3 linked regions of the Megalodesulfovibrio gigas DSM 1382 = ATCC 19364 genome follow. The protein of the gene in region 2 interacts with the protein of the main gene of each other region in a pairwise test. Links are inferred from orthologs where the notes say so. Each region holds a gene or a part of one and is shown on either strand. Other genes may lie near its edges.

Evidence for each region.
Region 1: the proteins of DGI_RS12435 (region 2) and secA interact in binary tests that used the Escherichia coli proteins (3 or more experiments, as listed by UniProt). The link is inferred for Megalodesulfovibrio gigas DSM 1382 = ATCC 19364 from one-to-one orthologs.
Region 3: the proteins of DGI_RS12435 (region 2) and acpP interact in binary tests that used the Escherichia coli proteins (3 or more experiments, as listed by UniProt). The link is inferred for Megalodesulfovibrio gigas DSM 1382 = ATCC 19364 from one-to-one orthologs.

What each region holds. Positions count from the first base shown.
Region 1 is NC_022444.1:3,265,178-3,274,782, forward strand. What follows is about bases 3,955-7,105. They hold secA (preprotein translocase subunit SecA), read right to left. Parts: upstream 6,710-7,105; coding sequence 4,199-6,709; downstream 3,955-4,198. Other genes in these bases: DGI_RS18070 (DUF3096 domain-containing protein), read right to left, coding at 7,080-7,105. Outside these bases: DGI_RS14375 (DUF2207 domain-containing protein), read left to right, coding at 1-1,212; DGI_RS14385 (methyl-accepting chemotaxis protein), read right to left, coding at 1,416-3,623; more of DGI_RS18070, read right to left, coding at 7,106-7,214; DGI_RS14400 ((Fe-S)-binding protein), read right to left, coding at 7,343-8,482; DGI_RS14405 (FAD-binding oxidoreductase), read right to left, coding at 8,484-9,605. UniProt on the Escherichia coli protein: Required for protein export, interacts with the SecYEG preprotein conducting channel.
Region 2 is NC_022444.1:2,832,766-2,842,275, reverse strand. The notes cover bases 2,835-5,834. They hold DGI_RS12435 (acyl-CoA thioesterase), read right to left. Parts: upstream 4,545-5,834; coding sequence 4,125-4,544; downstream 2,835-4,124. Other genes in these bases: DGI_RS12425 (homoserine dehydrogenase), read right to left, coding at 5,771-5,834; apgM (2,3-bisphosphoglycerate-independent phosphoglycerate mutase), read right to left, coding at 4,541-5,770; DGI_RS12440 (uracil-xanthine permease family protein), read left to right, coding at 2,835-3,961. Outside these bases: DGI_RS12455 (glycosyltransferase family protein), read right to left, coding at 1-1,049; DGI_RS12450 (SAM-dependent methyltransferase), read left to right, coding at 1,086-1,685; DGI_RS12445 (YebC/PmpR family DNA-binding transcriptional regulator), read left to right, coding at 1,733-2,479; more of DGI_RS12440, read left to right, coding at 2,726-2,834; more of DGI_RS12425, read right to left, coding at 5,835-7,066; DGI_RS12420 (aminotransferase class I/II-fold pyridoxal phosphate-dependent enzyme), read right to left, coding at 7,069-8,250; DGI_RS12415 (NTP transferase domain-containing protein), read left to right, coding at 8,455-9,303; CDF family Co(II)/Ni(II) efflux transporter DmeF, read right to left, coding at 9,412-9,510.
Region 3 is NC_022444.1:2,023,028-2,032,793, forward strand. What follows is about bases 6,944-9,766. They hold acpP (acyl carrier protein), read right to left. Parts: upstream 8,559-9,766; coding sequence 8,328-8,558; downstream 6,944-8,327. Other genes in these bases: fabF (beta-ketoacyl-ACP synthase II), read right to left, coding at 6,944-8,131; fabG (3-oxoacyl-[acyl-carrier-protein] reductase), read right to left, coding at 8,619-9,362; DGI_RS08880 (beta-ketoacyl-ACP synthase III), read right to left, coding at 9,558-9,766. In the rest of the region: leuS (leucine--tRNA ligase), read right to left, coding at 1-382; DGI_RS08825 (hypothetical protein), read right to left, coding at 408-941; transcription antitermination factor NusB, read right to left, coding at 945-1,436; ribH (6,7-dimethyl-8-ribityllumazine synthase), read right to left, coding at 1,440-1,910; DGI_RS08840 (bifunctional 3,4-dihydroxy-2-butanone-4-phosphate synthase/GTP cyclohydrolase II), read right to left, coding at 1,941-3,191; DGI_RS08845 (riboflavin synthase), read right to left, coding at 3,291-3,947; bifunctional diaminohydroxyphosphoribosylaminopyrimidine deaminase/5-amino-6-(5-phosphoribosylamino)uracil reductase RibD, read right to left, coding at 3,947-5,134; DGI_RS08855 (deoxycytidylate deaminase), read right to left, coding at 5,144-5,632; glyA (serine hydroxymethyltransferase), read right to left, coding at 5,636-6,877; more of fabF, read right to left, coding at 6,887-6,943. UniProt on the Escherichia coli protein: Carrier of the growing fatty acid chain in fatty acid biosynthesis.

The sequences.
Region 1 (9,605 bases), 430 kb from region 2 along the record:
CAGGAAAAGCTGGAGCGCTTCGTGTACGGCAATCTGGCGGCTGCGGCCGGCCTGCTGGGCGTGCTGGCGTTGTTCGCCTATTATTACATCACCTGGTCCCGCGTAGGCCGCGACCCGGAGCAGGGCACCATCTATCCGCAATACGGTCCGCCACAGGGCCTGTCCCCGGCCTCGGTGCGCACCTTGATGCGCATGGGCTCGGACAACAAGACCTTTGCCACGGCCATCGTGGGACTGGCCCAAAAGGACCGGCTGCGCATCGAAGAGGAAGGCAAGACCTTCGTCCTGGTCAAGACGGCCGGCGGCCGCCCTCCCCTCACCGCCGACGAGCAGGTCCTGTTCGACAAGCTCCTGGGCTCCCGCGCACGTCTCTCCGCCAAGCAGGAGAACCACGCGATCTTTTCCACCGCCAAAAAGGCCCTGGAAACGCGCCTGGCCCTGCAGCACGAGAAGCTACACTTTCTCAAAAATTCCAAATACCTCATCCCTGGCATCCTGCTTTCAGCCGCGGTGCTGCTGGTGGTGGCCCTCTCTGCCCGGGAACGGGCCATGGCCGGCTTCATGATGGTGTGGTTGAGCTTCTGGAGCGTGGGCGTATACTTTTTGCTGCGCACGGCAATCACGGCCTGGCTCACCCGCTCGTACGTGACGGCCTTCTTCATGTCCCTGTTCAGCATACCCTTTGTGGTGGGGGAAGTGGTGGGGCTGGGCGCCCTGGCCTATGCCACCAGCCCCCTGGCGGCCCTGTGCCTGCTGGCCATGGCCGGGCTGCATGTGCTCTTTTATGAACTGCTCAAGGCCCCCACGCCCGAAGGCCGCCAGATCATGGACGCCATTGCGGGCTACAAGCTGTTCCTGTCCGTGACGGAAGGCCCGCGGCTGGAACTGATGCAGCCCATCGCCATCACGCCTGACGTCTATGAAAAGCACTTCCCCTACGCCATGGCTTTGGATGTGGAAAAGCAATGGGGCGAGCGCTTCAGCCAGGCCATGGCCTCGGCCGGCCAGTATGACAGCGACTACCATCCCGCATGGTACCTTGGCACGCGCTTCCACAGTGTTTCCTCAGGGGATGGCTTCGCCACTTCCTTTGCCAGCGCGTTCAGCTCGGCCATTTCTTCGTCGTCCACAGCGCCGGGATCCAGCTCGGGCAGTGGCGGGGGCGGCTCCTCCGGCGGCGGGGGCGGAGGCGGCGGGGGCGGCGGATGGTGAGTCAAGGAAGCCCTTGCATCTCGGACACAACTCATCTATAAGGCAACGTTCCGTATCGGAGCGTAGCGCAGCCTGGTAGCGCACCTGCCTTGGGAGCAGGGGGTCGCACGTTCGAATCGTGTCGCTCCGACCATAAAAATCAAGCGGTTGCAGAGATTCTCTGCAACCGCTTTTTTCGTGGATGCCCGCGGTGATGCGAGCGTTCAGCGTGTTTCGTTCATCTCGTTGATGATGCCCCGGAGGTTCGCGGCCAGCCGGGCCAGTTCCGCGGTGGCCTCGCCAGACTGCCGCATGGCCGAGGCCGTCTCGCCGGCGATGTGGTTGATCTGCTCCGTGTGGCGATTCACTTCCTCGCTGGCGGCGGACTGCTCCTCGCTGGCGGCGGCGATGCCTTGCACCTCTCCCTCGGTACGGTCCACAAACCCGACGATTTCTCCCAGGGTCGTGCCCGAGGCGTCCGCCAGCTTGGTGCTTTGCATAATGGCATCCACGGTGGCGTCCGTGCCCTGGATGTTCTTGCGGGCGCTTTCCTGCACGGCCTTGATCTGCCGGCCCACTTCGTTGGTGGCCGTCATGGTTTTTTCCGCCAGCTTGCGTACTTCGTCCGCCACCACGGCAAAACCGCGACCAGCATCGCCGGCCCGGGCGGCCTCGATGGCGGCGTTGAGGGCCAGCAGGTTGGTCTGATCGGCAATGTCCGCAATGACGCCCAGAATCTGCCCGATGTCCTCGGCCTGGCGGCCCAGGTCGGTCATGTCCGTTTTCAACCCCTCGGCATGCTGCTGCACCGCGTTGATGGTTTCCACCACCCGCCGGACCATGGTTGCGCCTTCCTGGGCTCTGGCCTTTGTCTGACGGGCCAGATCCACGGCGGAGGAGGCGTTTCTGGCCACTTCCATGGAGGCCGCGTTCATCTGCTCCATGGCTGTGGCGGTCTCACCCACGCGGGCGCGCTGCTCTTCCGCGCCACGACTGGACTGCTCGATCTGCGCGGCCAGCTCCTCGGCGGCCGAAGCCACCTGATCGGACACGGCATTGGCGGCCGCCGCCGTGCGGGCCATGCGCTCGTGCTGGGCCGCAATTTCCCGCTGCTGGGCGCGAATGGCCGTGAGTTCGAACCAGACGGCCAGGGCGCCCAGCACACGGCCTTCCAGGTCGCGAATGGGCGTGGAGGTGACATCAAACACCTTTGTGCCCTTGGACGAGGAATACTCCAACTCCATCTGCAGCATGCGGCCCTCGCGCAGGGCCTTCTGGGAAAGCGTTTCCCGGGTGGCATCGTCCCAGATGAGCCGCCCGGACGGCTGCCCCAGGTACGCTTCCGGGGGGCCCGGCTTTTCCAGGGCGCGCAGCATGTGGTCATTGACAAAGGTGGTGGCGTTGTTCTTGTCGAACACGGCGCAGGGCGTCACAAATCCCTGCAACACGCCCTGGGCAAAGCTCAGACGGGTCTTCAACTCGACCACCATGGCCCGGATGTTCTGCGCCAGCCCGGCCAGCTCGAACCGGAAGTCGCCCTCCAGCACGGCAGCGTAATCGCCCTGCGCCGTGGCCCGGGTGAAGGCCTCGATGCGCTGGATGGGGGCAGCCACCAGCCGGCGGGTCAGCACGGTGACGCCCACCCCCAGCAGCAGCAATGCCGCGAAACCGATGCCCAGCAGCACGTTGCGCTGGGTATTGGCCGAGGCGGTCAACTCGTCCACATAGGCGCTGGTGCAGACCACGAAGCCGGAATTCGCATCCGTGGCAAAGCTCAGGTATTTCTCCTCGCCCTGCCACTGGTACTGCAAGATGCCGTTCTTGCGGGCCAGCATCTCCTGGACAAACCCCTGACCGGAGACGTCCTTGAGCATGAGCGCAGGGTCCGTGGCATGCGCCACCACACGGCCTGTGGCATCCAGCACGAAGCCGTAGCCGCGCTCGCCAAACTTCAGGCTGTCGATAAACTCGCTCGTAAACCGCTCCCAGCGGGGAAAGATGCCCAGACCGCCCACCACGCGGCCGCTGGCGTCTTTCAGGGCGGCCGCGGCAATGTAAATATACATGTTCGCCCCACCGCTTTTGGCGGTGATGATAGTCTTGCCCATGTAATCGCCCTGGCCGGACATGATGTGCTGGAAATAGTCACGGTCTGCCCGGCTCTGGCCGACGAGACTGACACCCTCGGCATTGACCCCGGCGCGGATGATGCCTTTCTCGTCAAACAAGATCAGGGACCACAAATCCTTGTCCGCCGCCATGGAGGTGGTCAGGCGTTGCTGGGCCGGGCCGGCATCGCCCTGCAAGGCCTCCAGCAGCGCAGGATCCCCGGCAATGCAGCGGGCCATGCTGGCCGCGTTCCTGGCATACAGGCCCAGGGCGTGTTCCGCGGCGATGGCGCTCTGGTCCAGGGCCTGCTGCTCTTGGGTCAAGGCCAGATGGTATGTTGTTTTTGTCACATAGGCCAATATGCCCACAATCGCGAGTGCGGAAACAGCTATAACGGATATTGCAATGGCAGAACCAATACTCTTCAAACGCACGGGCTTCTCCTTGGCAAGCGAACGAGTTCCTGCATTCAAGCGAAATCACAATTTTTTACCTTACCACACGACCATCGTTGCTTCAACGGTGCACCCCAGACGCCCCTACCACGCAACATCGTGAATTATTATTACATCGCCCGCACTCAAATCCTGCCTTCGTGTAAAAAATCACAAAAATGCCAGCCAAAGGACACATCGCCGCGCAATCTCCACATAATATAGGTATTTACCCCCTATACCCGCCGCCGTCTCGCGCGTCCGCCGTGTGGTGCTTTTGGCGTGCACACAAAAAAAGCCCGCCATAATGGCGGGCTTTCTGCTGCATTGGTGTGCAGTTCGGCAAAGTTTCCTTGAAAAGAGCTCTCGGGGGAAAACCTTTCTAAAGAAAGNCCTTTTGCAAAAAGGTTTCCCCTCTCGCAAAGATCTTCCTCAAGAATAAAATGCTCTCGGTGCGGAGGGGATCAGACGCCCTTGCCGCAACACTTTTTGTATTTCTGGCCGCTGCCGCAGGGGCAGGGGTCGTTGCGGCCCACCTTGGGGGCAGCGCGGCGGGCAGGCTTTTTCTTCTGCTGTTTGGTTTCGGAGCCGCCGGAGTAGTTCAGGCTGGCGGCATCGTCCTTGTGCTTGAGCTCGGTTTCGGTCACGCGCTGGAACCGCAGGCGGGTCAGGGCGCGCAGGGCATTGTCCTTGATGATATAGATCATCTCCTGGAAGATCTCGAACCCTTCGCGCTTGTATTCCTGCTTGGGATCCTTCTGCCCGTAGCCGCGCAGGCCGATGCCGTCGCGCAGGTGATCCATGTTGGAGAGGTGTTCCTTCCAGTTGCGGTCCAGGGACTCCAGCAGGAAGAAGCGCAGGATTTCCTGGTATTGGTCCGGGGCTTCCTTCCTGAGGTTCTCCAGGATTTCCTGCACGTACTCCAGGGCTTCCTCGCGGGTGGGCAGGTCTTCGGAGATGTCTGCCACGCGGGAGACGGCAAAGGACTCCTCCAGGCGGGCGCGCACGGCGTCTTCGGTTTCCCGGTCGCCCTTGCCCTGGTCCAGGACGCTGAAGATATCGTCCAGGATATCGCCCACATAGTCATGCACCAACGTTTCAACCGTCTGGGATTCCATGATTTCGCGACGCAGGGAATAGATGACCTCGCGCTGCTGGTTCATGACGTTGTCGAAGTCCAGGAGCTGCTTGCGGATGTCGAAGTTGTGGGCTTCCACGCGCTTCTGGGCGTTTTCGATGGCCCGGGAAACCATGCGGTTTTCGATGGCCTCGCCCTCTTCCATGCCCAGGCGTTCCATGAGGCCCTTGATGCGATCGGACCCGAACAGGCGCATGAGGTCGTCATCCAGGGCCAGGTAAAAGCGGGAGGAGCCGGGATCGCCCTGCCGGCCGGAGCGGCCGCGCAGCTGGTTGTCGATGCGCCGGCTTTCGTGGCGTTCCGTGCCCAGGATGTGCAGCCCGCCCAGCTCGGCCACGCCGGCCCCGAGCTTGATATCCGTACCACGGCCGGCCATGTTGGTGGCGATGGTCACCTTGCCCTGTTCCCCGGCATGGGCCACGATTTCCGCCTCGCGCTCGTGCTGCTTGGCGTTGAGCACCTCGTGGGGCACCCGGGCGCGGGCGAGCATTTGCGAGAGCATCTCGCTCTTTTCGATGGAGATGGTGCCCACCAGCACGGGCTGGCCCTTCTTGTGCAATTCCGCAATATCCTGGGCAATGGCGTTAAACTTCTCGCCCTGGCTCTTGTAGATGGCGTCCGGGTAGTCCGCGCGCACCATGGGCCGATGCGTGGGCACGGCCACCACGTCCAGATCGTAAATCTGTTTGAATTCAACCGCTTCCGTATCGGCCGTGCCGGTCATGCCGGCCAGCTTCTTGTACATGCGGAAGTAGTTCTGGAAGGTGATGGAAGCCAGCGTCTGGTTCTCGGCCTCCACTTTCACGCCTTCCTTGGCCTCCAGGGACTGGTGCAGGCCGTCGGAATAGCGCCGACCGGGCATGAGGCGGCCGGTGAACTCGTCCACGATGATCACCTGCCCGTCCTTGACGATGTAATCCACGTCGCGCTGGAACAGGTGATGCGCCTTGAGGCCCTGCAGCACATGATGCTGGAAGGTGATGTTAGCGGGATCGTACAGGTTTTCCAACTGCAACAGGCCTTCCACGCGGGCCACGCCTTCTTCCGTAAGGCCCACGGTGCGGGCCTTTTCGTCCACGGTGAAGTGCCCTTCGCGCTTGAGGGATGGAATAAGGGCGCTCACACGGGCATACAGCGCCGTGGACTGCTCTGCCGGGCCGGAAATAATGAGCGGGGTCCTGGCTTCATCGATGAGGATGGAGTCCACTTCGTCCACGATGGCATAATGCAGGCTGCGCTGGACGAGCTGTTCCTTGTAGAACTTCATGTTGTCGCGCAGGTAGTCGAAGCCGAATTCGTTGTTGGTGCCGTAGGTGACGTCTGCGCCATAGTTCTCCTGGCGCTCCTGGTCCGTGAGACCGTGGACGATGATGCCCACGCGCAGGCCCAGGAAGTTGTACAGGCGGCCCATCCATTCGGCGTCGCGCTTTGCCAGGTAGTCGTTCACCGTCACCACGTGCACGCCCTTGTTTTCCAGGGCGTTGAGCACCACGGGCAGGGTGGCCACCAAGGTTTTGCCTTCGCCGGTCTTCATTTCGGCGATGGTGCCCCGGTGCAGCACCATGCCGCCGACGAGCTGGACATCGAAATGCCGCATGTCCAGGGCGCGTGTGCCGGCCTCGCGCACCAGGGCGAACACGTCGGGCAGCAGGTCGTCCAGGGGCCTGCCGTTGGCCACTTCTTCCTTCCAGCTGACGATACGGGCGCGCAGCTCATCGTCGGACAGGGCCTGCATGGCAGGCTCAAGGTCGTTGATGCGGGCGACGAGGGGACGCAGGCGTTTGAGATAGCGATCGTTTTTGGAACCGATAATCTTGGCGACAAGACTGCCGAACATGGAATCTCCTTCAAGGGGGGGACGCGCGCGGACTGGGTGGACAGGCGCGACAAAACGACAGGGCGTGACGGCGTGCTGCTCTTCGCAATCACGTCCTGTATCGTGGCTCTATCAGAAAGGCAAATGCTTCATGCCGGGTGCAGGCAGTTGCGCCGCCCCCGCGCCAGGGGTCAGGGCAAGGTATCTTTGAAAGGATTTCTCGGGGGGAAACCTAAGATTTCTTTCCAACTTCCCCCGAACCCCCTTTCCAAAGACTTGTAGTGTGATGCAAGCCCATTTGCAAAGTGTTGGCAGGGGAGAGCGCGAGAGGGGAGAGCCTTTTGCAAAAAAGGTTCCCTCTCGCAACGTCTTTTTGCAAAAGTAAAATGCTCTACCGCAGCAGCCCCAGCACCCCCACGGCGATGAGGTATATCGCCACCACAAAATTCAGAATCTTCGGATAAATGAGAATGAGGATCCCTGCAATGAGCGCCAGTATCGGCTGCAGCTGCAAGTGCATGGGCATAATGCCTCCCGTGGTTGAGACGCCGGAGTCCATTCCCCGGCCAGCCTCTGCATAGCACATGGTGCGGGCATGCGCCAAGTCCCATTCCATTTTCACCTCACGGCTGCAGCCGTGCAGTGGAAATGGAATCAGGTCTGGATCACGTCCAGCCAGTGCGCCACCATGCCCTGTGCCGGCGCCGTGGCTGCCAGGTGCATGGTGCAGCCGGAACAGCCGGTGAGCACCTGCGTGTCCGCCTCGCCGCCGTCGGGAATCAGGCTCTCCCAGCAAGCGGCGGCCACCCGCTGGGGCAGGCCGCTGCCGCCCAGCTGCATCACGCCGCCCAGACCGCAGCAGCGGTCCGTCACCTGCCGTGTCAGCCGATCGCCCAGGGCTGCGGCCAGGAAGGGACCGTCCGGGTTGCCCTCCCGGGCATGGCAGGGCTGGTGCCAGACCACTGCCGCCGGCGCGGTGGGCTCATCGATGCAAAAGGTCGCCCGCCCCAGCAGGGACGTCAGGGGCTGGACCGACTCCCGGAACCGGGCGGCCTCGCCGGCATCCCAGCCCGCATCACCATAGGCCATGAGCCCGGCGCGGCAGGACGCGCAAAAGGTTGCCATCGTGGGCCGGCCGGCAGTGCGCCAGGCCTCCACATTGCGGCGTTGCATGTCCCGCTGCTGCGCCTCCAGGCCGGCATGGCCCAGGGTGGCGCCGCAGCAGGCGAAATTGTCGGGAATCACCACCCGGTAGCCGCTCTGCTCCAGCAGCCGGCGGGCAGTGGCGATCCATTGCGGACGCAGATGCGTGGCCGTGCAGCCGGGAAAGATGGCGACCTCCCTGCCCTGCCCCACCGGTTCCCAGTCCTGCGCGCGCAGCCACGGCGCAGGGTCCGGCGCCTGCAATCCCCTGGCCGCGGGAAGCGCTGCCGGCAGGAGGCGGGACAGACTCGCCGCCGCCGGCCAGAGCAGGCCGGCCTTGGCGATCCATTGTCCCCACAGCCAGCGCTGCCAGCCGCCATGCCCGGCCCGGATGGCCGCCACCACCTCCGGCGTGTGCAGTCCCTGCGGACACACCGTGGCGCAACGGCCGCAGCCCAGGCACATGGCGGCCAACTCCTCGGCCTGTCGGGGACGAATGGCGTCGCTGCCCTGCCGCAGGGCACGGTGCAGGACGTGGGTGGCCTTGGGCGTCAGTTCCTCGCGCTGGGTGGCCAGGAACAGGGGGCAGACGTCCAGGCAACGGCCGCAGGCGATGCATTCCTTGGGAAGATCCGCGGGCGCGTCGGGCATGTCAGTACGCCTTGCCGGGATTGAGGATGCCGTGGGGATCAAAAATTTGTTTGATCTGCCGCATCAGCCGGCGTTCCACCGCACCAAGCTGCTTGTCCACAACAGCCAGCTTGACCAAGCCGATGCCGTGCTCGCCGGAAAGGCTGCCGCCCAGGGCCATGGTAGTTTCCTGGATGGCGGCCTTGGCCCGGGCCGCGGCGTCTTCCTGTCCGGGTTCGTGCATGACCGAGACGTGCATGTTGCCGTCGCCCAGGTGCCCGGCAAAGAGCACGCGCACGCCGGCCTCCTCGCCGATGGCCTCAAAACGCGTCAGGGCCTGCAGCACCCTGCCGCGGGGCAGGGTCACATCATCGGAAAGTTTCTTGCTGCCGGCCTTGAAGGAGGCGGGATTGATGCTGCGGCGGATGTCCCACAAGGCCTCCTCCTCCCTGCCCTGGGCCAGCTCCAGGTACACCGGGCCGAAGGGCGTCACGGCGTCCTGCGCCCGGGCCAGGGACGCGGCCAGGCATTCCGGATCGCCATCCAGCCGCAACAGCAGCACGGCATTGGTGGACGCCGGCCACGGGACGAGCGGCGGCGGCATGAGCTGTTCCAGGCAGCGGCACATGCCCCGGCCCATGAACTCCATGGCCGCCGGCAGCATGCCCGCGGCAAACACGGCGCGGGAGGCGGCCAGGCAAGCATCCATCGTGCCATAGGCTGCCAGCAACGAGGCCGTGGCTTGTGGCTTGGGTTGCAGTTTCAGGATGATGCGCGAAATGACGCCCAGGGTGCCTTCGCTGCCCACCAGCAGCCGGGTAAGGTCGAGCCCCACCACGTTCTTGTGGGTCCGGCCGCCGGTCTCGATGATCTCCCCGCCCGGCAGCACCACCCGCAGGCCCAGGACATGATCCCGGGTGACGCCGTATTTCAGCGCCCGCATGCCCCCGGCGCAGGTGGCCACGTTGCCCCCGATGCTGGACATGCGCCCGCTGGCCGGATCCGGCGGATAAAACAGCCCCCGCGCCTCCACGGCCCGTTGCAGTTCGCCGGTGATGACGCCCGGCTCCACCACGGCCACGAAGTCATGGTCGTCGATTTCCAGGATGGTGTTCATGGACAGCAGGGACACCACCACGCCGCC
Region 2 (9,510 bases):
GCATGGGCGGCACCGAGCCCGGCCTGACGCACGGCCGTGCCGGGCCAGCGATCCTGGATCTGCAATCTGTCCATCCACCACCATAAATCCGGCCGCTCTCCGACATCCAGCATGGCCTGGGCCGTCGCCAGCAGCTCATCGGGCAGGCGCTGGCCGGCGAAGAAGGCGTCCCGGTTGGGAAAGGCCGTTCTGCCGACAAACAGACCGGCCCCGGCCAGCTCTGCATGGTGTTCGCCGTGAGGCAGAAAGCCTTCGGGCCAGCCGGCCAGGGGCAGATGCTGCACCTGTTGCGCGCCGCGCCGGCGCAGGTCGTCGATGAAGGTATGGTCGGTGACGAAGAGCGCCGCCTGCTTCCACCACGCGGCCTTGCACCGGGCGAGCACATGCCAGGGGGTATCCACGCACCAGATGGCCACGGGCACGCCGGCGGCGCGCAGCAGGTGGAAGTCCTCGCCCCAGGGATCCAGCCCGCGGCCGTTGACGCTCAGGACCAGGGCCGGCCGGCAGTGCCGGAGCAGCTCGCGGGCAGAGGCGGCCTGCGGCGTCACGGCGAAGCCCAGGCGGCGGGCGGCGTCTTCCAGTTCCCGGTGCAGCAGATCACCGTCCCCGCCAGGGAGGCTCACCGCGGGAACCGCGGCCCGGGCGGCCCGGGCAGCCGGCTGCCTGGCCAGGGAGATTCGGGCCAGCAGCGGCCCCCAGAAGGAGGGGAACAGCCGCGCTGCAGGCGTGTACACCTGCAGATCGGCATGGGGATCAATGGCCTCGGGGGGGATGCATCGCCAGTGGGCCGGCAGGGAATCCTGCCAGGACGGCGGCATCTGTGCGGAAAAATCCGGCGATTCGACAACCGTGCTCGTCGCTGGTGCCTGCCGCCAGTGTTCCGGCAGGGCCTGCAGGGCGGCGGCGGGGTCCGGCCCCAGGCCCAGCAGACACAGCGCCCGGCCGTGACCACGCAGGAAGGTGAACTGGTCCGGCGTGTCCAGCAGGGTGCGCGGTGCGCCGAGCTCGTCCAGAATTCGCAGGCGGTGCGGGCGTTGCAGTCGGGGCATGGGACGAGTATGGAGAAGCAGAGGGATGATCGCAACATGAAAAAATATCAGGACCACTTCTTCAAGAAGGCCAAGCAGGAGCAGTACCCGGCGCGTTCCGTGTACAAGCTCAAAGAAATACACAATCAATTCAAGTTCTTTACCAGGGGGCAACGCGTGCTGGATCTGGGAGCGGCTCCAGGTTCCTGGACGCTCTACGCCGCGGAGCAGGTGGGCCCCACCGGCGTGGTGCTGGGGGTGGATCTGCAGGAAACGTCCACCGGGTTCCCGCCGCAGGTCATTTTTCTGCAGGACGACGTCTTCGAGCCGTCGCCAGTGCTGCAGGAACTCCTCCAGATCCACAGCCCATTTGATGTCATCATCTCGGACATGGCCCCCAGAACCACGGGCGTGAAGTTCGCGGATCAGGCCCGGTCCCACGATCTGTGCCTTGCAGCCCTTGCCTTGGCCCGGTCCCATCTGGTACATGGCGGTCGCTTTGTGGTGAAAGTGTTCATGGGGCCGGACTCCAAAGCCCTGCAAATGGACATGCAACAGTCCTTCAAGACGGTGAAGATCCACAAGCCCAAGAGTTCGCGCAGCGAATCGAAAGAAATTTTTTATGTGGGACTGGATTTTCAGGGCGCACCGGTCTGAGAGCCTGGGGCGTCCTTTTGTGCAGCCTTTTTATTGAGGAGCAGCAGATGGCCGGCCATAGTCAGTTCAAAAACATCATGCACCGCAAGGGCCGTCAGGACGTCAAGCGCGGCAAGGCCTTCACCAAGGCGGTCAAGGAAATCATCATCGCCGCCAAAACCGGCGGGGACCCTGCGGGCAACCCCCGGCTGCGCGCCGCCCTGGACGCCGCCCGCAAGGTGAATCTGCCCAAGGACAGGATCGATACTGCCATCAAGAAGGGCACTGGCGAGCTGGAAGGCGGCGATCTGCAGGAAGTGACCTACGAAGGCTACGGCCCCGGCGGCGTGGCCCTGATGATCGAGGCCGCCACGGACAACCGCAACCGCACCGTAGCCGACGTGCGCCACATCCTGGCCAAGCACGGCGGGCAGATGGGCGAAGCCGGCTGCGTGGGCTGGATGTTCTCCAAGAAAGGCGTGTTCGTTTTTCCCAAGGAAAAATACACCGAAGACCAGCTCATGGAAATCGGCCTGGAGCACGGCGCCGAAGACGTGGTGGACGATGGCGACGCCTGGGAAGTGCACAGCACCCCGGACACCTTCGACGCCCTGCAGGCCGCCTTTGAGGCTGCCGGCATGGAGGCCGAACGCGCCGAGCTTTCCATGGTGCCGCAGAACACCGTGGCCGTGGACGTGGAAAGCGGCCGCAAGCTCATGAAGCTGGTGGATGCCCTGGACGACAACGACGACGTCTCCAATGTGCATGTCAACTTTGACCTGCCCGAAGAACTCCTGGCCGAGATGGCCGGGTAGGGATCGGAGAAAAGAAGATGCAATCGGGGGAATGGCTTGTTGATGAAAAGTTGTTCCCCCGAATCTCCAGAATCCGCTGTTCCTGGATGTTGCTGTGCGGGCCGGGCGGTCCGCTAGAGTCGGACACCTGGGGCAGGAGACGGAACTTGGAAACTGGGGAGCTGGGGGCGTGGCCCCCATTTTTTACGCCCGCGAATCATACATCATACCAACCGCAGCACCTTGAGGAGAAGCGCCATGGCTGAAATGTCCGATCCGGTTGCCTATCGGTTTCGTCTGCAGGATGCGCCCCTGGGCGCTCAGATGCTTTTTGTCGCCTTCGGCGCGCTGGTGCTGGTGCCGCTGCTCACCGGCCTGGACCCCAACGTGGCCCTGTTCACAGCCGGGGCAGGCACGCTGCTGTTTCAGCTTGTTACCAAGGGCAAGGTGCCGGTGTTCCTGGCCTCGTCCTTCGCCTTCATCCCGGCCTTGATTTACGGCGTCAAAACCTGGGGCCTGCCGCCCACCCTGTGCGGCCTGGCCGCCAGCGGGGTGGTGTATATGCTGCTTGCCATGGCCATCAAGGTCCGTGGGCCGGAAGTGCTGGAGCGGGTGTTGCCGGCGGTGGTTACCGGGCCGGTCATCATGGTCATCGGCCTCAAGCTGGCACCGGTGGCGGTGAACATGGCCCTTGGCAAGGCCGGGGACGGCTCCATCCAGCTGGTGCCCGAGACGCCGGCCCTTGTGGTGTCCATGATCGCCCTGGCCACCACCATGCTGGTGTCCATCCTGGGCCGGGGCTGGCTCAAGCTGCTGCCCATTCTCTGCGGCGTGGCCACGGGCTATGTGGCGGCGTTGTTCATGGGGATGGTCAGCTTTGCGCCGGTGGAGGCAGCCGCCTGGCTGGCCATGCCGGCCTTTGTGGCCCCGGTGTGGAGCTGGGAGGCCGTGCTGTTCATTCTGCCCATCGCCATTGCGCCGGCCATTGAGCATGTGGGGGACGTGCTGGCCATCGGCCAGGTGGCCAACAAGAATTTCGTCAAGGATCCTGGCATCCACCGCACCCTCTTGGGCGACGGGCTGGCCACCACCATGGCCGCCCTGCTGGGCGGACCGCCCAACACCACGTATTCGGAAGTGTCCGGCGCCGTGGCGCTGACCAAGTCCTTCAATCCCGCGGTGATGACCTGGGCCGCCATCACGGCCATCACCCTGGCCTTTGTGGGCAAGCTGGGCGCGCTGCTGCAGACCGTGCCCGTGCCGGTGATGGGGGGGATTCTGATCATCCTTTTCGGCGCCATCACCGTGGTGGGCATGAATGCGCTGGTGCGGGCCAAGGATGACCTGCTCAACCCGCGGACCATGGTCATCATTGCCGTGATCCTGGTCTTCGGTCTGGGAGACATGGGGCTGACCATCGGGGATTTCAGCCTGCGCGGCATCGGGCTGGCCGGGGTGAGCGGCATCGTGCTGAACCTGATTCTGCCCGGCCGGCACGAATAATCCCGGTACGTCGCTGAACATTATGTTCGAGAGGGGAGAACCGTTTCAAGGGGACCCCTCTCGCTCCCCCCGTCCAAAAATTTGATAGTGACCTTGAATCACAATAAAAAGTCTTTGGAAAGGNAGGTTTTCCCCCGAGAGTTCTTTTCAAAAACAACGTGCCCTAGCTTCCCAGCAATTCCTTGAGCCAGGCCGGGGCGGCCACGGGCTTGAAGTCCGGTCCCACGCAGGCGTGCTGGGTCTGGCCGGTGGCCAGGAGCTTGTCCTTGGCCTCGTTGAACACCTCATAGACAAAGGTGAGCGACGCCCGACTCCAGACGCTGATGCCGGTATGCACGTAGATCAGCTCGTCATAGCGGGAGGGGGCGCGGTAGCGCACGCTGGCCTCGCGCACGGGCAAGAACACCCCGCGGCGTTCCACCTCCGCGTTGCTCATGCCCCGCTCGCGAATGAGCTGACTGCGGGCGCGCTCAAAGAGGTGCAGGTATTCTCCATAATACAGGATGCCCATCTGATCCGTCTCCCCGTAGGAGATGCGGTGGGCGTACCAGGTGTCGTTGGCGGGAAACTCGATAGCGCTCATGCCCGATCTCCGACGGTGCGCATGATCCAGTCCAGGAGCAGATGCCCCGGCTCGATGACCAGCCCGGTGTTGGCGGCGGTGGCCTCGGTGAAGATGTTCAGGCCGGCGCGGATGGAGCAGTCGTTCCAGTAGAGCAGAAACGGCACCGGCTCGGGCACGTGGGTGCGCCGGGCCAGGGGGGTGAGGTGGTCGCAGGCGATGCAGAACGCGGCGTCCGTCTGCCCGTAGCGCTCGAACAACGGCCGGACCACACGGGCGTCGAATCGTTGGATGGATTCGATCTTGTCGTCGATGTTGCCGGCATGGCCGCACTCGTCCGGCGCTTCCACGTGCAGGAAGACGAAGTCGCCGCCGCTGTCCAGAAAGTCCATGGACGCCTGGACCTTGCCTTCGTAGTTGGTATCCAGGAGCCCGGTGATGCCTTCGGCGTGCAGCACGGTCATGCCTGCGGCGCGGCCCAGGCCGTTGATGAGGTCCACGGCGCTCATCACTGCCCCGCGCAGGCCGGTCTTCTGCTGAAAATCATCCAGATGCAGGGGAAGTCCTTGCCCCCAGGGCCACAGGGAGCGGGCCTTGGTGGGGTTGTCCGGCCCGGCCAGGAAGGCGGCGGCCTCCTGCAGCAGCGTCGCCAGGGCGGCGGAACCGGCATAGGCGGCCACATCGTCGGCGATGGGCTTGTCCGTCAGATCGTGGGGCGGGCGGATGTGCAGCCGTGCGTCCGGCCCGTGTCCGCCGCCTTTCTGCACCAGCAGATGGCGGTATTGGATGCCGGGAATGAGCTGCAGATCGCCGCGCTGCAGGGACGGCAGGCTGGCGTTCATCTGGTCGATGAGCGCCCGGGCGGCCTCGGTGGCGATGTGCCCGGAGGAGTAGTCCAGCATGATGCCGTCGGCATCCAGGGCGGTCAGATTCACCAGATTGCAGCGCCAGACGAGATCGTCCGGCTCCAGGGCAAGCCCCTGGGCTGCAGCTTCGATGGGACCGCGGCCGGTGTGGTTGGCTGCGGGGTCGTAGCCCAGCAGGCTCATGTTGGCCACGTCGGAGCCGGGCGGCATGCCTGGGGGGATGGTCCGGCACAGGCCGGCCACCCCGCGGCGGGCCATGGCGTCCATGGTGGGCGTGTTGGCTGCGCCCAGCACGGTTCTGCCGCCCAGCTCCTGCATGGGCCAGTCGCCCATGCCGTCTGCGATGAGGAACAGATACTTGCGGGAAGGTGCGTCCGGCATTTACAAAATCCTGTAATGGATGATGGGCGCCTTGGGCAGGCCCATTTTTTCCAGGCTGCGCATGGCGGCATGCACGGCTGTGGCCGTGGCTTCGTGAGTGAGGAAGACGATGGGCACGCCGCCGCCCACGTCCTCGCCCTTCTGCACCACCTGCTTGAGGGAGATGCCGAAATCCGCCATTACGCCGCCGATGTCCCGCAACATGCCCGGCCGGTCCGGCACCATGATGCGCAGGTAATGGGGAGAGACGGCTTCGTCCAGGTCATGAATTTCCGCCTCGGGCAAAAAGGCCGTGGGGAAGCCCAGGTTCTGGGGCGGGGTGCCGCGGGCAATGGTCATCACGTCCGCCAGCACGGCGCTGGCCGTGGGCATGTCGCCCGCGCCGTGGCCGTAGAGCATCACCGGTCCGGCGTTGCCGTTCACCCGCAGGGCATTGAAGGACCCGCTGACGGCGGCAAGGAGGTAATGGTTCGGGATGAGGGCAGGGTAGACCCCGGCCTCCACCGCGCCAGCCACGGTGCGCGCGCCGGCGATGAGCTTGATGGTATAGCCCAGGTCCCTGGCGAAGGCGATGTCCATGGGCCGCACCATGGTGATGCCCCAGATGCGCAGCTTGTCCAGGGGAAAGTGCATGCCAAAGGCGAGCATGATGGTCAGCACCAGCTTGTGGGCGGCGTCTATGCCTTCGATGTCCAGGGTGGGATCAGCTTCGGCAAAGCCTTTTTCCTGGGCCAGCTTCAGGGCATCGTCAAAGGCCATGCCTGTCTCGCTCATGTGCGAGAGGATGAAGTTGGCCGTGCCGTTGAGGATGCCCATAAGGGAATGCAGGCGGTTGGCGGCCAGAGTCTCCTTGAGCGGCTGGACGATGGGAATGCCGCCGCCCACGCTGGCTTCGAATCCCAGATGCAGGCCCTTTTCCGCTGCCAGGGAGAACAGCTCGCGTCCGTGCTCGGCCAGCAATTTCTTGTTGGCGGTCACCACGTGCTTGCCGTGCTCCAGGGCCGTGCGGATGAGGGTGTGCGCATCCGTGGCGCCGCCGATGAGTTCCACCACCACATCGATTTCGGGATCGACGGCGATGTCCATCAGGCTGGTGGTGCACTGGGCGGTGAGGGCAGCGCCCATCCTGGGCTTGTTCGTGGAACGGACCGCCACGGTCTTGAGGATGATTTCCCGGCCGCAGCGGGCCTGGATCATCTCGCGATTGTCGTGGAGGAGTCGGGCCACCCCCCCGCCCACCACGCCCAGGCCGGCCAGGCCCAGGCGCAGCGGCGGCTTGCCGTAGGATTCGATCATGGCTAGCCTCCGGAAAGCACTTTCTTGACGCCGCGAACGGCCTGGTTGATGCGATGGTTGTTTTCGATCAGGGCGAAGCGCACGTATTCGTCCCCGTAATGGCCGAAACCCAGGCCGGGGGAGACGGCCACGTGGCCTTCGCGCAGCAGGAGCTTGGAGAATTCCACGGACCCCATATGGCGGAAGGGTTCAGGGATTTTGGCCCAGACAAACATGGTGGCCTTGGGCGGGGTCACGTCCCAGCCGGCGCGGTTCAGGCCCTCGCAGAGCACGTCGCGCCGTTCCTTATAGATGTTGCAGATGTCGGTCACGCAGTCCTGCGGGCCGTTCAGCGCCACGATGGCCGCAATCTGGATGGGCTGGAAGATGCCGTAATCCAAGTAGCTTTTGATGCGCTGCAGGGCGTAGACCATCTCCCGGTTGCCGCAGCAGAAGCCCACGCGCCAGCCGGCCATGGAATAGCTTTTGGAAAGGGAGAAGAACTCCACGCCCACATCCTTGGCGCCCTTGGCCTGCAGGAAGGAGGGGGCTTGGTAGCCATCGAACACCAGGTCGGCATACGCCAGGTCGTGGATGACGAAGATGTTGTTTTCCTTGGCGAAATCCACAATCCGCTGGAAGAATTCCAGGTCCACCGTGGCGGCGGTGGGGTTTTGCGGATAGCTGATCACCAGGAGTTTGGGCCGGGGCCAGGTCTGCTTCATGGCCACCTGCAGGTCTTCAAAAAAGTCCCGGTCCACGCCCACGGGAATGCGGCGCACGTCTGCCCCGGAGATGATGGCGGCATACGGGTGGATGGGATAGGCCGGATCGGTGGCAAAGACCACGTCGCCCGGGGAGAGCATGACCAGGGCCAGGTGCGAAAGGCCTTCCTTGGCGCCCATGGTGACGATGCATTCGGTTTCCGGGTCCAGGTGCACATCGTAGCGGCGCTGGTACCAGCCGGCGATGGCCTTGCGCAGGTTAGGCAGGCCGCGGGACATGGAATAGCGGTGGTTCACGGGCTTCTGGGACGCCTCGCACAGCTTGTCCACGATGTGCTGGGGCGTGGGAATGTCCGGGTTGCCCATGCCGAGGTCCACAATGTCCACATTCTGCCGCCGCAGCTGGGTCTTGAGTTCCGTCACCATCGCAAACACGTACGGTGGCAGACGGTGCATGCGAGAAAACATTTCCTGGTTCATGAAGGGGCTCTCCTTGAATGGGCGGCTGCCGCGCCCGAAGACCGGGTACATCTGGCTGCGCACCCTGCAGCATATCAGGACCTTGTACGTCTGGACGCCATGACTGTCAAAGTCTGATGCGTGCCGGCATGGTGGATTTCCCGCGGGATTTCAAGATGCCGCCGCGCTTGACCTCTTTCCTGGCCTGGGGCATCCCTTGCGGCCATGAACCATTTTCCCTGCATCATTCCCGCCGCCGGCCTGGGCACGCGCATGGCCGAGATCTGCGCTGCAACGGGCGGCGCGCCGTTCAAGGAACTGCTGCCCGTGGCCGGCATGCCGGCCATCCTGCATGCCGTGGCCCTGGCAGCGGCCGCCGGAGCCGACACCGTGGCCGTGGTGCTGCGGCCGGGCAAAGAGGCCATCCGCGACTGCATCGACCAGCACAGGCAAGACGTCGCCCCGGGCTGTGAAATCGTCTACCGCTGGCAGGCCGAGCCCGGCGGCGAGGGCCGGGCCATCCTGCAGTGCCGCGATGTGCTGGAGGGCGTACCAGCCGTTGGCGTGATCTATCCGGACAATCTTTATCAACCTCCCGCAGACGGTGACAGCCGTTCACCCCTGGCCATCCTGCGCGAGGCCGCCGAAGGCGCAGGCCAGGCGGCAGCAGCGGTGACGGACACCATCGGTTTGCACCGTCCCGATGCCGCCGGGCAGGACGCCCTGGCCGCCTACGCCAATGCCGGCCGGCTGGATCTGGCGCCGCATCCGGCCTGCATTCCCGGCCTGCGGCTGGTGACGCGATGCTATGCCAAGGGCCCCGGCCCCTTCATGCCCCGCCGGCCCGGCGAGGCCCGCGCCTGTGGCCTGTATGTGGCCACGCCGCGGTATGTGGAGGCGCTGGACGCGCAGGACAAGATGTTGCCCCAGGGCGAGGAACTCACCGATGGCCATGCCCGCCGGCACCTGCTGGCCGAGGGGCGCCCCCTGCAGGCCTTCCTGCTGCCCGGCCTGGTGTTCGACATGGGCACCCCCGCGGGCCATGCCCTGGCGCGGCGGCATCTGGGGGCATAGGATTCTGAGACGTACTGCGAGGGGGGCCCCGTTCCCTCAAGGGCGTTCCCCCTTGCAGCGATCATTTTTCCATAACGATACCTTGCGCGAATCCCCAGCGATGCGGGCTCACCCCCGGTGCGCATCCGCACCGGCGGCTGCGGGCTTTCCCTCCACACAGGGGCAGCGCTGCACTTCCACGGTAACGTGGGACAGACTGGGCACGTC
Region 3 (9,766 bases), 810 kb from region 2 along the record:
AGGTGGTCACCTCGCGCCGCCAGTCCAGGGAGTAGCCCATGCGCTGGAGCTGGACGCGCATGGTGTCGATGTTCTCGAAGGTCCAGCCGGCGGGGTGTACGCCGTGCTTGATGGCGGCGTTTTCCGCCGGCATGCCGAAGGCGTCCCAGCCCATGGGGTGCAGCACGTTGAAGCCTTGCATGCGCTTGTAGCGGGCAAGGACATCGCCGATGGAGTAGACCCGGGCATGGCCGATGTGGATGCGGCCTGAGGGATAGGGGAACATCTCCAGGACGTAATACTTGGGCCTGGAGGGGTCTGTTTCGCAGTGAAAGACCTTGCGTTCTTCCCAAATGCCTTGCCATTTGGCTTCGATGGACTCTGGAGAGTAGCCTTCCTGCATGAGCGGGGACCTTTGCTCGGGCGCGTTAGCGTCCGCGTTTGTCTTTTTTGAAGAGGGAGGAGAGGATGCCGCCGGACTTTTGGGGCTGGGTCAGCAGTTCCTGTTCCCGTTTGTCGAAGTCGTATTCCGTCGCCGTACGGACGTGGGCGCACTGGTGTTCCCAGAAGGCCACGCCCTTGGCGATTTCCTGTCGTTCAATGCCCACCTGCACCAGCACCACGCTGTCCAGGTGATAGTGGGGCCAGAAGGCCAGGCCCCAGCGCTTCATGACTTCCACAATATAGCGGTTCAGGGCCCGGCCCAGGGTATGGCTGTCCAGCCACCAGTGGGTCCAGCCCAGGTGCTGCAGCGTGTTGGCCATCTTGGGGGCCCATTCTTCGATGCAGTCCATTTCCGGGGGGACTTCGCAGGCCAGCTCGAAGGTTTGCCCTCCCCTGGGCGTGGGCGAGGAATAGCCCGTGGTGCTGAACTGCCGCAGGCCCGGGATGGCCTTGACATACACCCGCCGATATTCTGGAGGGGCAAGGAGCCCGTCCTTGATGAAGCCGATTTTCGCCATGCCTCACGCCTTTGCGGCAGCATCCAGGATGCCGTTGACGAATGCGCCGGAGTTGTCGTCCCCAAAGGACTTGGCCAGCTCCACCGCTTCGTTGATGGCGACTTTCTTGGGAATGTCGCTTCGATGGAGTATCTCATGCAACGCGAGGCGCAGGATGGTCAACTCTATCTTGGCAATTCGTCCCAGTTTCCAGTGCTGGGAGTGACGGACGATTTCTTCGTCCAGCTCTTTCATGCGCGCCCAGACGCCGTACGTCAGCTCCCAGCCGAATTCCTGGGAAAGCGGACCCAGCTGCAGCAACTCTTCGGCCGGGTCGTCGGCGTTCAGCTCGCCCAGGGGGGCCTTCAGGTAGCGTCGCTTGAGTTCCAGTTCGCTGGAGACGGGGGCAAAATTGAGCCCATACAACACCTGAAAGGCCCGCTGCCGGCCCAACCTGCGCGATTCCTGTTTGCCGCCCCCGGCATGACCCGAGGGACCTGCTGACGTGGTGGTCATTGCCTACAACTGCTCCAGCACCCGAATGGTTTCCAGCACGGCATGTGCCGCTTCCACGCCTTTGTTGCCAGCCTTGGAGCCGGCACGCTCGATGGCCTGCTCCAGGGAGTCCACGGTCAGCACGCCGAAGCCCACGGGCACGCCCGTATCCAGGGACACGGAGGCGATGCCTTTGGAGACTTCCGCCGACACGTAGTCAAAGTGCGGTGTGGCGCCGCGGATGACCGCGCCCAGGCAGACAACGCCGTCGTACTTGCCGCTGGCTGCGACCTTGCGGGTCACCAGGGGCATTTCGAAAGCGCCGGGAATGCGGATGATGGTCAAATCTTCCCGCGCTGCGCCGTGGCGCACCAGATAATCCACAGCCCCGCCCACCAGCTTGTCCACAATGAAATCGTTGAAGCGGCTGGCCACCAGGGCGAACCTGAGGCCCTTGGCATCCAGCATGCCTTCCACGGTCTTGATATGCAACATGGTTGTCCCCTTGTTGTGCTCGATGAAAGATTACGCGCCCGTGCTGTCGCCCGAGGTGCCATTGGTCCCGTTGCCGGGCAGATCCAGCAGGTGCCCCATCTTTTCCTTTTTGGTCAGCAGATATTCTGCATTTGTCTCGCAGGCGTTCATTTCGATGGGCACCCGGTCCACCACCTCCAGGCCGTAGCCTTCCAGCCCCACGATTTTCTTGGGGTTGTTGGTCATCAGGCGCATCTTGCGCACGCCCAGGTCAACCAGAATCTGGGCGCCCAGGCCGTATTCGCGCAGGTCTGCCTTGAAGCCCAGGCGTTCGTTGGCTTCCACGGTGTCCAGCCCCTGATCCTGCAAGGCGTAGGCCTTGATTTTGTTGGAGAGCCCGATGCCCCGGCCTTCCTGGCGCATGTACAGGAGCACGCCCTTGCCCTCGCGCCCGATCATGCGCATGGCCTGCTGGAGCTGGCCGCCGCAATCGCAGCGCATGGAGCCCAGCACGTCGCCGGTAAGGCATTCGGAGTGCACGCGCACCAGCACGGGTTCGTCGCTGCTGATGTCGCCCTTGACCACGGCCAGATGGGTGCGGGTGTCGATGTCGGATTCAAAGGCGATGGCCTTGTAGTCGCCGCCGTAGCAGGTGGGCAGATTGGCCTCGGCCACGCGCCGCACGCTCAGGGATCCGGGCCGCATGCGGTAGCGGATGAGGTCGCGGATGGTGGCGATTTTGAGGTTCCACTTGTTGGCGAATTCGATGAGGTCCGGCATGCGGGCCATGTTGCCGTCTTCGCGCATGATTTCGCAAATCACCCCGGCGGCCTTGAGTCCGGCCAGGCGGGCCAGATCCACGCTGCCTTCGGTCTGGCCGGCGCGGGTGAGCACGCCGCCGGCCTGGGCCTTCAGGGGGAAGATGTGGCCGGGGGTGACGATGTCTTCGGCCTTGGCGTCGTCGGCCACGGCGGTGAGGATGGTGGTGGCGCGGTCATAGGCCGAGATGCCCGTGGTGACGCCCACGCGCGCCTCAATGGACACGGTGAACGGCGTGCCGAACTTGGAGGAGTTGGTGGTGGCCATCATGGGCAGCTTGAGGCGATCCACCAGCTGGGGGCCCATGGCCAGGCAGATCAGGCCACGGCCGTGGGTGGCCATGAAATTGATGATCTCGGGGGTGACTTTTTCCGCGGCGATGGCGAGATCGCCTTCGTTTTCGCGGTCTTCATCATCCACCAAAATGAGCATGCGGCCTTGGCGGAACTCTTCGATGGCCTCTTCTGGCGTGCAAACTGGCATGGAATTCCCTTCTGGTCGGAGATCTGCGGCTGCGGCGGCCGAATTGGGCGGGCCAATTGGGGCGGGTGGATCGGGCGGACTGGAAGAACCAGGCGGGGATCAAAACCCGTGGCTGCGCAGGAAGTCCTCGGTAATGGATGGTTTGGCTGGCTCCCCGTTCCAGGCGGCCAGCATTTTCTGCACGTATTTGGCGATGACGTCCGTCTCCATATTCACCTTGGAGCCCGGCGTCCAGCGACTGATGGTGGTTTCCGCAATGGTGGCGGGGATGATGTTCACGGCAAGCCAGTCGTCGCCGCAGCCGGTGACGGTCAGGGAGATGCCGTCCAGGGCCACGGATCCCTTGTCCACCACCTGCGGGCCGAAGGCTTGCGGAAAGCCCAGGGTGAAGCGGGTGGATTCGCCGTCGGGCCGTCGATCGGTCACCGTGGCGATGCAGTCCACATGCCCGGCCACCAGATGGCCGCCCAGGCGGTCGCCCACGGCGAGGGCGCGTTCCAGATTGACCATGTCGCCCTGGCGCAGCTGCCCCAGGGTGGTCAGGGACAAGGTCTGCCCCGAGGCGTACAGGCCGAAGCGCCGTTCGCCCACAATGCTGCCGGCTTCCACGGTGAGGCAGACGCCGTTCACGGCGATGCTTTCGCCCACGGTAAGCGTCGGCATGGGCGCGGCCGGTTCGATGACGAAGCGTCGCTCGTCGCCGCGGGCCTGCACCTGGAGCAGGCGGCCGGTAGTTTGCACAAGGCCGGTGAACATCAGGAGTTGTCCAAATCGGTTGCAGGTGCGGCGGCAGTGCCGGGCAGCACTGGTTTGCAGGTGATGAGCAGATCTGGGCCTACGGGACGGATATCCGTATACCGCAATGCCAGGGCTTCGTCCATGTGTTGCGGCGCGCGGCCGGAAAGCACGGGGGCGGCGTTGGCGTCTCCCAGCACTTTGGGGGCCAGGAAGAGCAGGAGTTCGTCGGCCATGCCCTGTTCCAGCAGGGAGCGGCCCAGGCTGCCGCCGCCTTCGCACAGCACATGATGACAACCCAGCTCCGTGCGCAGCAGGGTCAGGGCGGCGCGCAGATCCAGCCCGCCCACGGAACCCGGCGCCAGGGGCAGCCCCCAGACCGTGGCGCCGCATTCGCGCAGTTGGGTCGCAGCGTGGCCGGTGGCGATGGATTCGGGCGTGAGGAAAATGGTCTGGCTGGGGCGCGCATTCAGCAGCTGGCAGGCGGAGGAGGGTGGCGGCAGGGAGGAGGTCACCACCACGGCAAAGGGCTGGCAGCACATGTCGTGCCCTTCCAGCCGGCAGGTGAGCAGGGGGTTGTCCACCCGGAAGGTCTGCCCGCCGATCATGATGGCCTGCACCTGGGAGCGCAGCCGGTGCACGTATTCACGGGCCGGCGGGCTGCTGATCCACTGGGAGTGCCCGGTGCGCGTGGCGATGCGGCCATCCAGGGTGGACGCCAGCTTGAGCAGGCACACCGCCCGGGACTGCTGCTGCCAGACGAGGAAGTCGGAAATCAGATCAAGACATTCCTGGGCGCAGATGCCGGTTTCCACGGTCACGCCGTGAGACTGCAGGAACTCCAGCCCGCCGGCGGCCACGGGGTTGGGATCCCGCACGCCGATGACCACGCGCCGGATGCCGGCCTCCAGGATGGCCTCGGTGCAGGGCGGGGTCTTGCCGTGGTGGTTGCATGGCTCCAGGGTGACGTACAAGGTGCATTCGGCGAGGTTCACGCCGTGCTGGCGGGCGTCGGCGATGGCTTCCACCTCGGCATGGGGCTTGCCGTAGGCCGTGTGCCAGCCGCGTCCCACAATCTGCTCCCTGCGCACCAGCACCGCCCCCACACAGGGATTGGGCGCCGTGACAAAACGGCCGCGCCGGCCCAGGCGCAGGGCCTCGCGCATGTACAGGATGCAGGGGCTGGTTTCCGCAACGCAGGTGTTCATGCCTCCCCCTTATGCGCCGGGATGCGCAGCCAGCACGTGGCAGCAGACCCCGGCCTCGCGAAGCATGGCCTCGGCAAGGGGATCGGGGTACGGCTGGGCGTAGTAGATGGCCGTCACGCCGCAGTTTGCTAGTAATTTCGAGCAGATGAGGCAGGGTTGCGTGGTGCAGTAGATTTCCGCGCCCCGGATGGGAACGCCGTGCACCGCCGCCTGCACCAGAATGTTTTGCTCGGCGTGCAGGCCGCGGCAGATTTCATGCCGCTGGCCCGAAGGCACGCCGAGCTGTTCTCGCAGGCAACCCACATCCAGGCAGTGGGGCGTGCCCGAAGGCGCGCCGTTGTATCCCGTGGCCAGGATGCGCTTGTCTTTGACCGCAATGGCCCCCACCTTGCGCCTGAGGCAGGTGCTGCGCTCCGCCACCAGAAAGCAGATGCGCATAAAGTATTCCGGCCAGGGCAGGCGCGGATCCTTCTGGGCGGCGTCAGGGAGGGGCTGCATGGGTCAGCACCAGGTGAAGAGCGGGTATTCTCTGGCGAAGGTTTCCACGTCCTTGCGAATGGCTTCCAGCCGCGTTTCGTTGGTGGTGTTGGCCAGGACGTCCACAATCCAGCTGGCCACCTTTTCCATTTCCGCTTCCTTCATGCCGCGGGTGGTCAGGGCGGCAGGGCCGATGCGCACGCCGGAGGTGACGAAGGGGGAACGCGTCTCAAACGGCACGGTATTCTTGTTCACGGTGATGCCGGCCAGATCCAGGGCATGTTCGGCATCCTTGCCGGTGACGTCTTTCTGGGTCAGGTCGATGAGCATCAGGTGGTTGTCCGTGCCGCCGGAGCACAGAGAGTAGCCGGCGTCGGTGAGGGCCTTGGCCAGCACCTGGGCATTCTTGAGGACCTGCTGCTGATAGCACTTGAACTCGGGCCGCAGGGCCTCGGCAAACGCCACGGCCTTGGCCGCGATGACGTGCATGAGCGGCCCGCCCTGGATGCCGGGGAAGATTTGCGAATTGAGCACCTTGCCGAATTCTTCGGAGGAGAGGATCAACCCGCCGCGCGGCCCGCGCAGGGTCTTGTGCGTGGTGGAGGTGGTGAAGTGGGCATGCGGGATGGGGGAGGGGTGCAGGTCCGCAGCCACCAGCCCGGCGATGTGGGCCATGTCCACCATCAGTTGCGCGCCGACTTCGTCGGCAATGGCGCGGAAGCGCGCGAAGTCCAGAGTCCGCGGGTAGGCGCTGGCCCCGGCCACGATGAGCTTGGGCTTGTGCTGCTTGGCCAGTTCCAGGACCTGATCGTAATCGATGCAGCCGGTTTCCTTCTTCACGCCGTAGAAGACGATCTTGTACAGCTTGCCGGAGAAGTTCACGGGGCTGCCGTGGGTCAGGTGGCCGCCATGGGAGAGGTCCATGCCGAGGATGGTATCCCCGGGCTGCAGGGCCCCGAAATACACGGCCATGTTGGCCTGGGACCCGGCGTGGGGCTGCACGTTGGCGTATTCGGCGCCAAAGAGCTGCTTCACGCGGTCGCGGGCCAGGTTCTCGGCCACGTCCACGTATTCGCACCCGCCGTAATAGCGCTTGCCGGGGTAGCCTTCGGCATATTTATGGGTGAGCACGCTGCCCATGGTCTGCCGCACGGCCGGGGAGGTGAAGTTCTCGGAGGCGATGAGCTCCAGCTTGCCGGTCTGGCGCTCGACTTCCAGCTGCACCGCGCGGGCGACCTGGGGATCTTGAATAAAGAGTTCTTCCATGGCGCACCCTTACCCTTCGTAGCGTTTGAACAGGATGGAGGCATTGGTGCCGCCGAAGCCGGCCGAGTTGCACAGCACGTTCTGCACGGCCAGGGGGCGGGCGGTGTGGGGCGTGTAATCCAGGTCGCACTCGGTGTCGGGGGCGTCCAGGTTGATGGTCGGCGGAATGATTTCATGCTTGAGGGTCAACACGCTGAAGACGCTTTCCACCCCGCCGGCTGCGCCCAGAAGGTGGCCGGTCATGCTCTTGTTGCTGGTGATGGGCATCTTGTAGGCGTGCTGGCCGAAGACCTTTTTGATGGCGCGGGTTTCGCACAGGTCATTCAGGGGCGTGGAAGTGCCGTGGGCGTTGATGTGCTCCACGTCCTCGGGGCGCAGCCCGGCTTCGCGCAGGGCTGCCTGCATGGCCAGGGCCAGACCGGAGCCGTCTTCGGGCGGGGCGGTCATGTGGTAGGCATCGCCGGAGGCGCCGAAGCCGATGAGTTCCGCATAGATCTTCGCGCCGCGCGCCTTGGCGTGTTCCAGCTCTTCCAGCAGCAGGATGCCGCAGCCTTCGCCCATGACGAAGCCGTCGCGGTCCTTGTCGAAGGGGCGGGAGGCCTTGGTGGGGTCGTCGTTGCGGGTGGAAAGGGCCTTCAGGGCGTTGAAGCCGGCCACGCCCAGGGGGGTGACGACGGATTCCGTCCCGCCGGTGAGCATGGCATCAGCGCGGCCCAGGACGATGTCCGAATAGGCGTAGCCGATGCCGTGCAGTCCCGAGGCGCAGGCCGAGGTGGTGACCAGGTTGGGGCCGCGCACCTTGGTGAAGATGGAGACCTGCCCGGGAGCCATGTTGGAGATGAGCACCGGGATGAAGAACGGCGAGATGCGCTTGGGGCCTTCCTGCAGCAGCTTGGTCTGGGAGGCTTCCAGGGACTTGAGTCCGCCCAGGCCGCAGCCCAGCAGACAGCCCACGCGGTCCAGCTCTTCTTCGGCAATGTCCCAGCCGGCATCGGCCAGGCACATCTGGGAGCAGGCCACGGCGTACTTGGTGAAATTTTCCAGACGCTTGGCGGTTTTGGCCGGGATGTAGGGGTCCATGTTGAACCCTTTGACTTCCCCGGCAATGGTGGTGGCGTGGTCCGTGGTGTCAAAACTTGTGATGGGCGCGATGCCGGAGACGCCGGCCACGAGATTGTTCCAGCTGGTTTCCAGATCGTTGCCAATGGGCGTCACGGCGGCAAGGCCGGTGACGACGACTCGTCTGCGTGTCATCGAATCACCTCATGAAAAAACATCCTCGACGCCGCGGAACAAGGCAAACTGGCAAAGACCGGCGCAACGAGGGAACGCTGGGTTGGCATGATGCATGACGTCCAGCTCCCGGCGGCCAGGCCTGCACAAGGCGGCGCGCCGGGGCTGGGCGTCTCCAGAATCAATGGCAATACCAAGGCGAAGAAGGCAGCCCCGGCTATTGCTTGCTTCCGATGTAGTCGATGGCGTCCTGAACCTTGAGCAGCTTCTGGGCGTCGTCGTCGTCGATTTCGATGCCGAATTCTTCTTCCATGGCCATGATCAGCTCGGTCAGGTCCAGGGAGTCGGCGCCGAGGTCTTCCACGAAGGCAGCTTCCGGTTTGACTTCATCTTCGGAGACGCCAAGCTGGTCAACGATGATCTTTTTGACTTTATCGGCTACGGACATAGGATTCTCCATGCTGCGCACGTCGTTTGAGGGTGAAAAACTTGGCCAATGGCCGGGATGTTACATGAACAGGCCGCCGTTCACAGCAAGCACCTGCCCGGTGATGTACCGGGCCTGGTCGCTTGCCAGGAAGGCCACGGCCTGGGCCACGTCGTCCGGAGTGCCCACCCGCTTGAGCGGCACACGCGACAAAAACGCGTCCTTGGCCTGCTCGGAAAGCACGTGGGTCATGTCTGTCTCAATATACCCCGGGGCCACCGCGTTTACGGTGACGTTGCGGGGGGCCAGCTCCTGGGCCGCGGTTTTGGTCAGGCCGATGAGCCCGGCCTTGGCTGCCACGTAGTTGGCCTGGCCGGCGTTGCCGGTCTGCCCCACCACGGACGCAATGTTGACGATGCTGCCGGCGCGCTGCTTGGTCATGATTTTGGCCGCTTCCTGCAGACACCAGAACGCGCCCATGAGATTCACCTGCAGCACGCGCTCGAAATCTTCTGGCTTCATGCGCAGGATGAGGCCGTCCTTGGTGATGCCGCCGTTGTTCACCAGCACGTCGAGGAAGACTTTTTCCTTGATGTGTTCGGCAAAGAAGGCAGCCACGGCCGGCTGGTCGGACACGTCCAGGGCAAAGGCCCTGGCCGAGCCGCCGGCAGCGGCGATGGTGGCCACCACTTCTTCGGCCAGCTCCGGGCGGCTGACATAGGTGAGATACACCTGACGTCCGGCAGCAGCCAGCGCCAGGGCCACGGCCTTGCCAATGCCGCGGGATCCGCCGGTCACCAGTGCGGTCTTGGGCAATTCGCTCATGCGCTATCCAGTGGTTGTCGAGTTCGAGGGGGTTCCGGCTGCAAGGTGCGAGGGTTGCAGTTCCCAAATACGGGAAACGGTGCAGGCGGGATCTCCACAGCCCTGCGTGCCGTCTGGCAGCGTGGAATCACGTTGCTCCTACCTCAAACCTTCGCGGTTCGCAAACAAAAAATGCCTGCGCTCGCGCACCAGGGCCTAGAACTGCACCAGGCCTGCGCCCCAGGTGAGGCCGCCGCCGAAGGTGGTCAGCAGGGCCAGGTCGCCCCTCTTGATGCGGCCCAGCTGCCGGGCTTCTGCCAGGGCAATGGCCACGGAGGCGGCGGAGGTGTTGCCGTAGCGATCCACATTGACGAACACCTTTTCCCGCGGCACGCCCATGCGGTCGCCCAGGGCCTCGATGATGC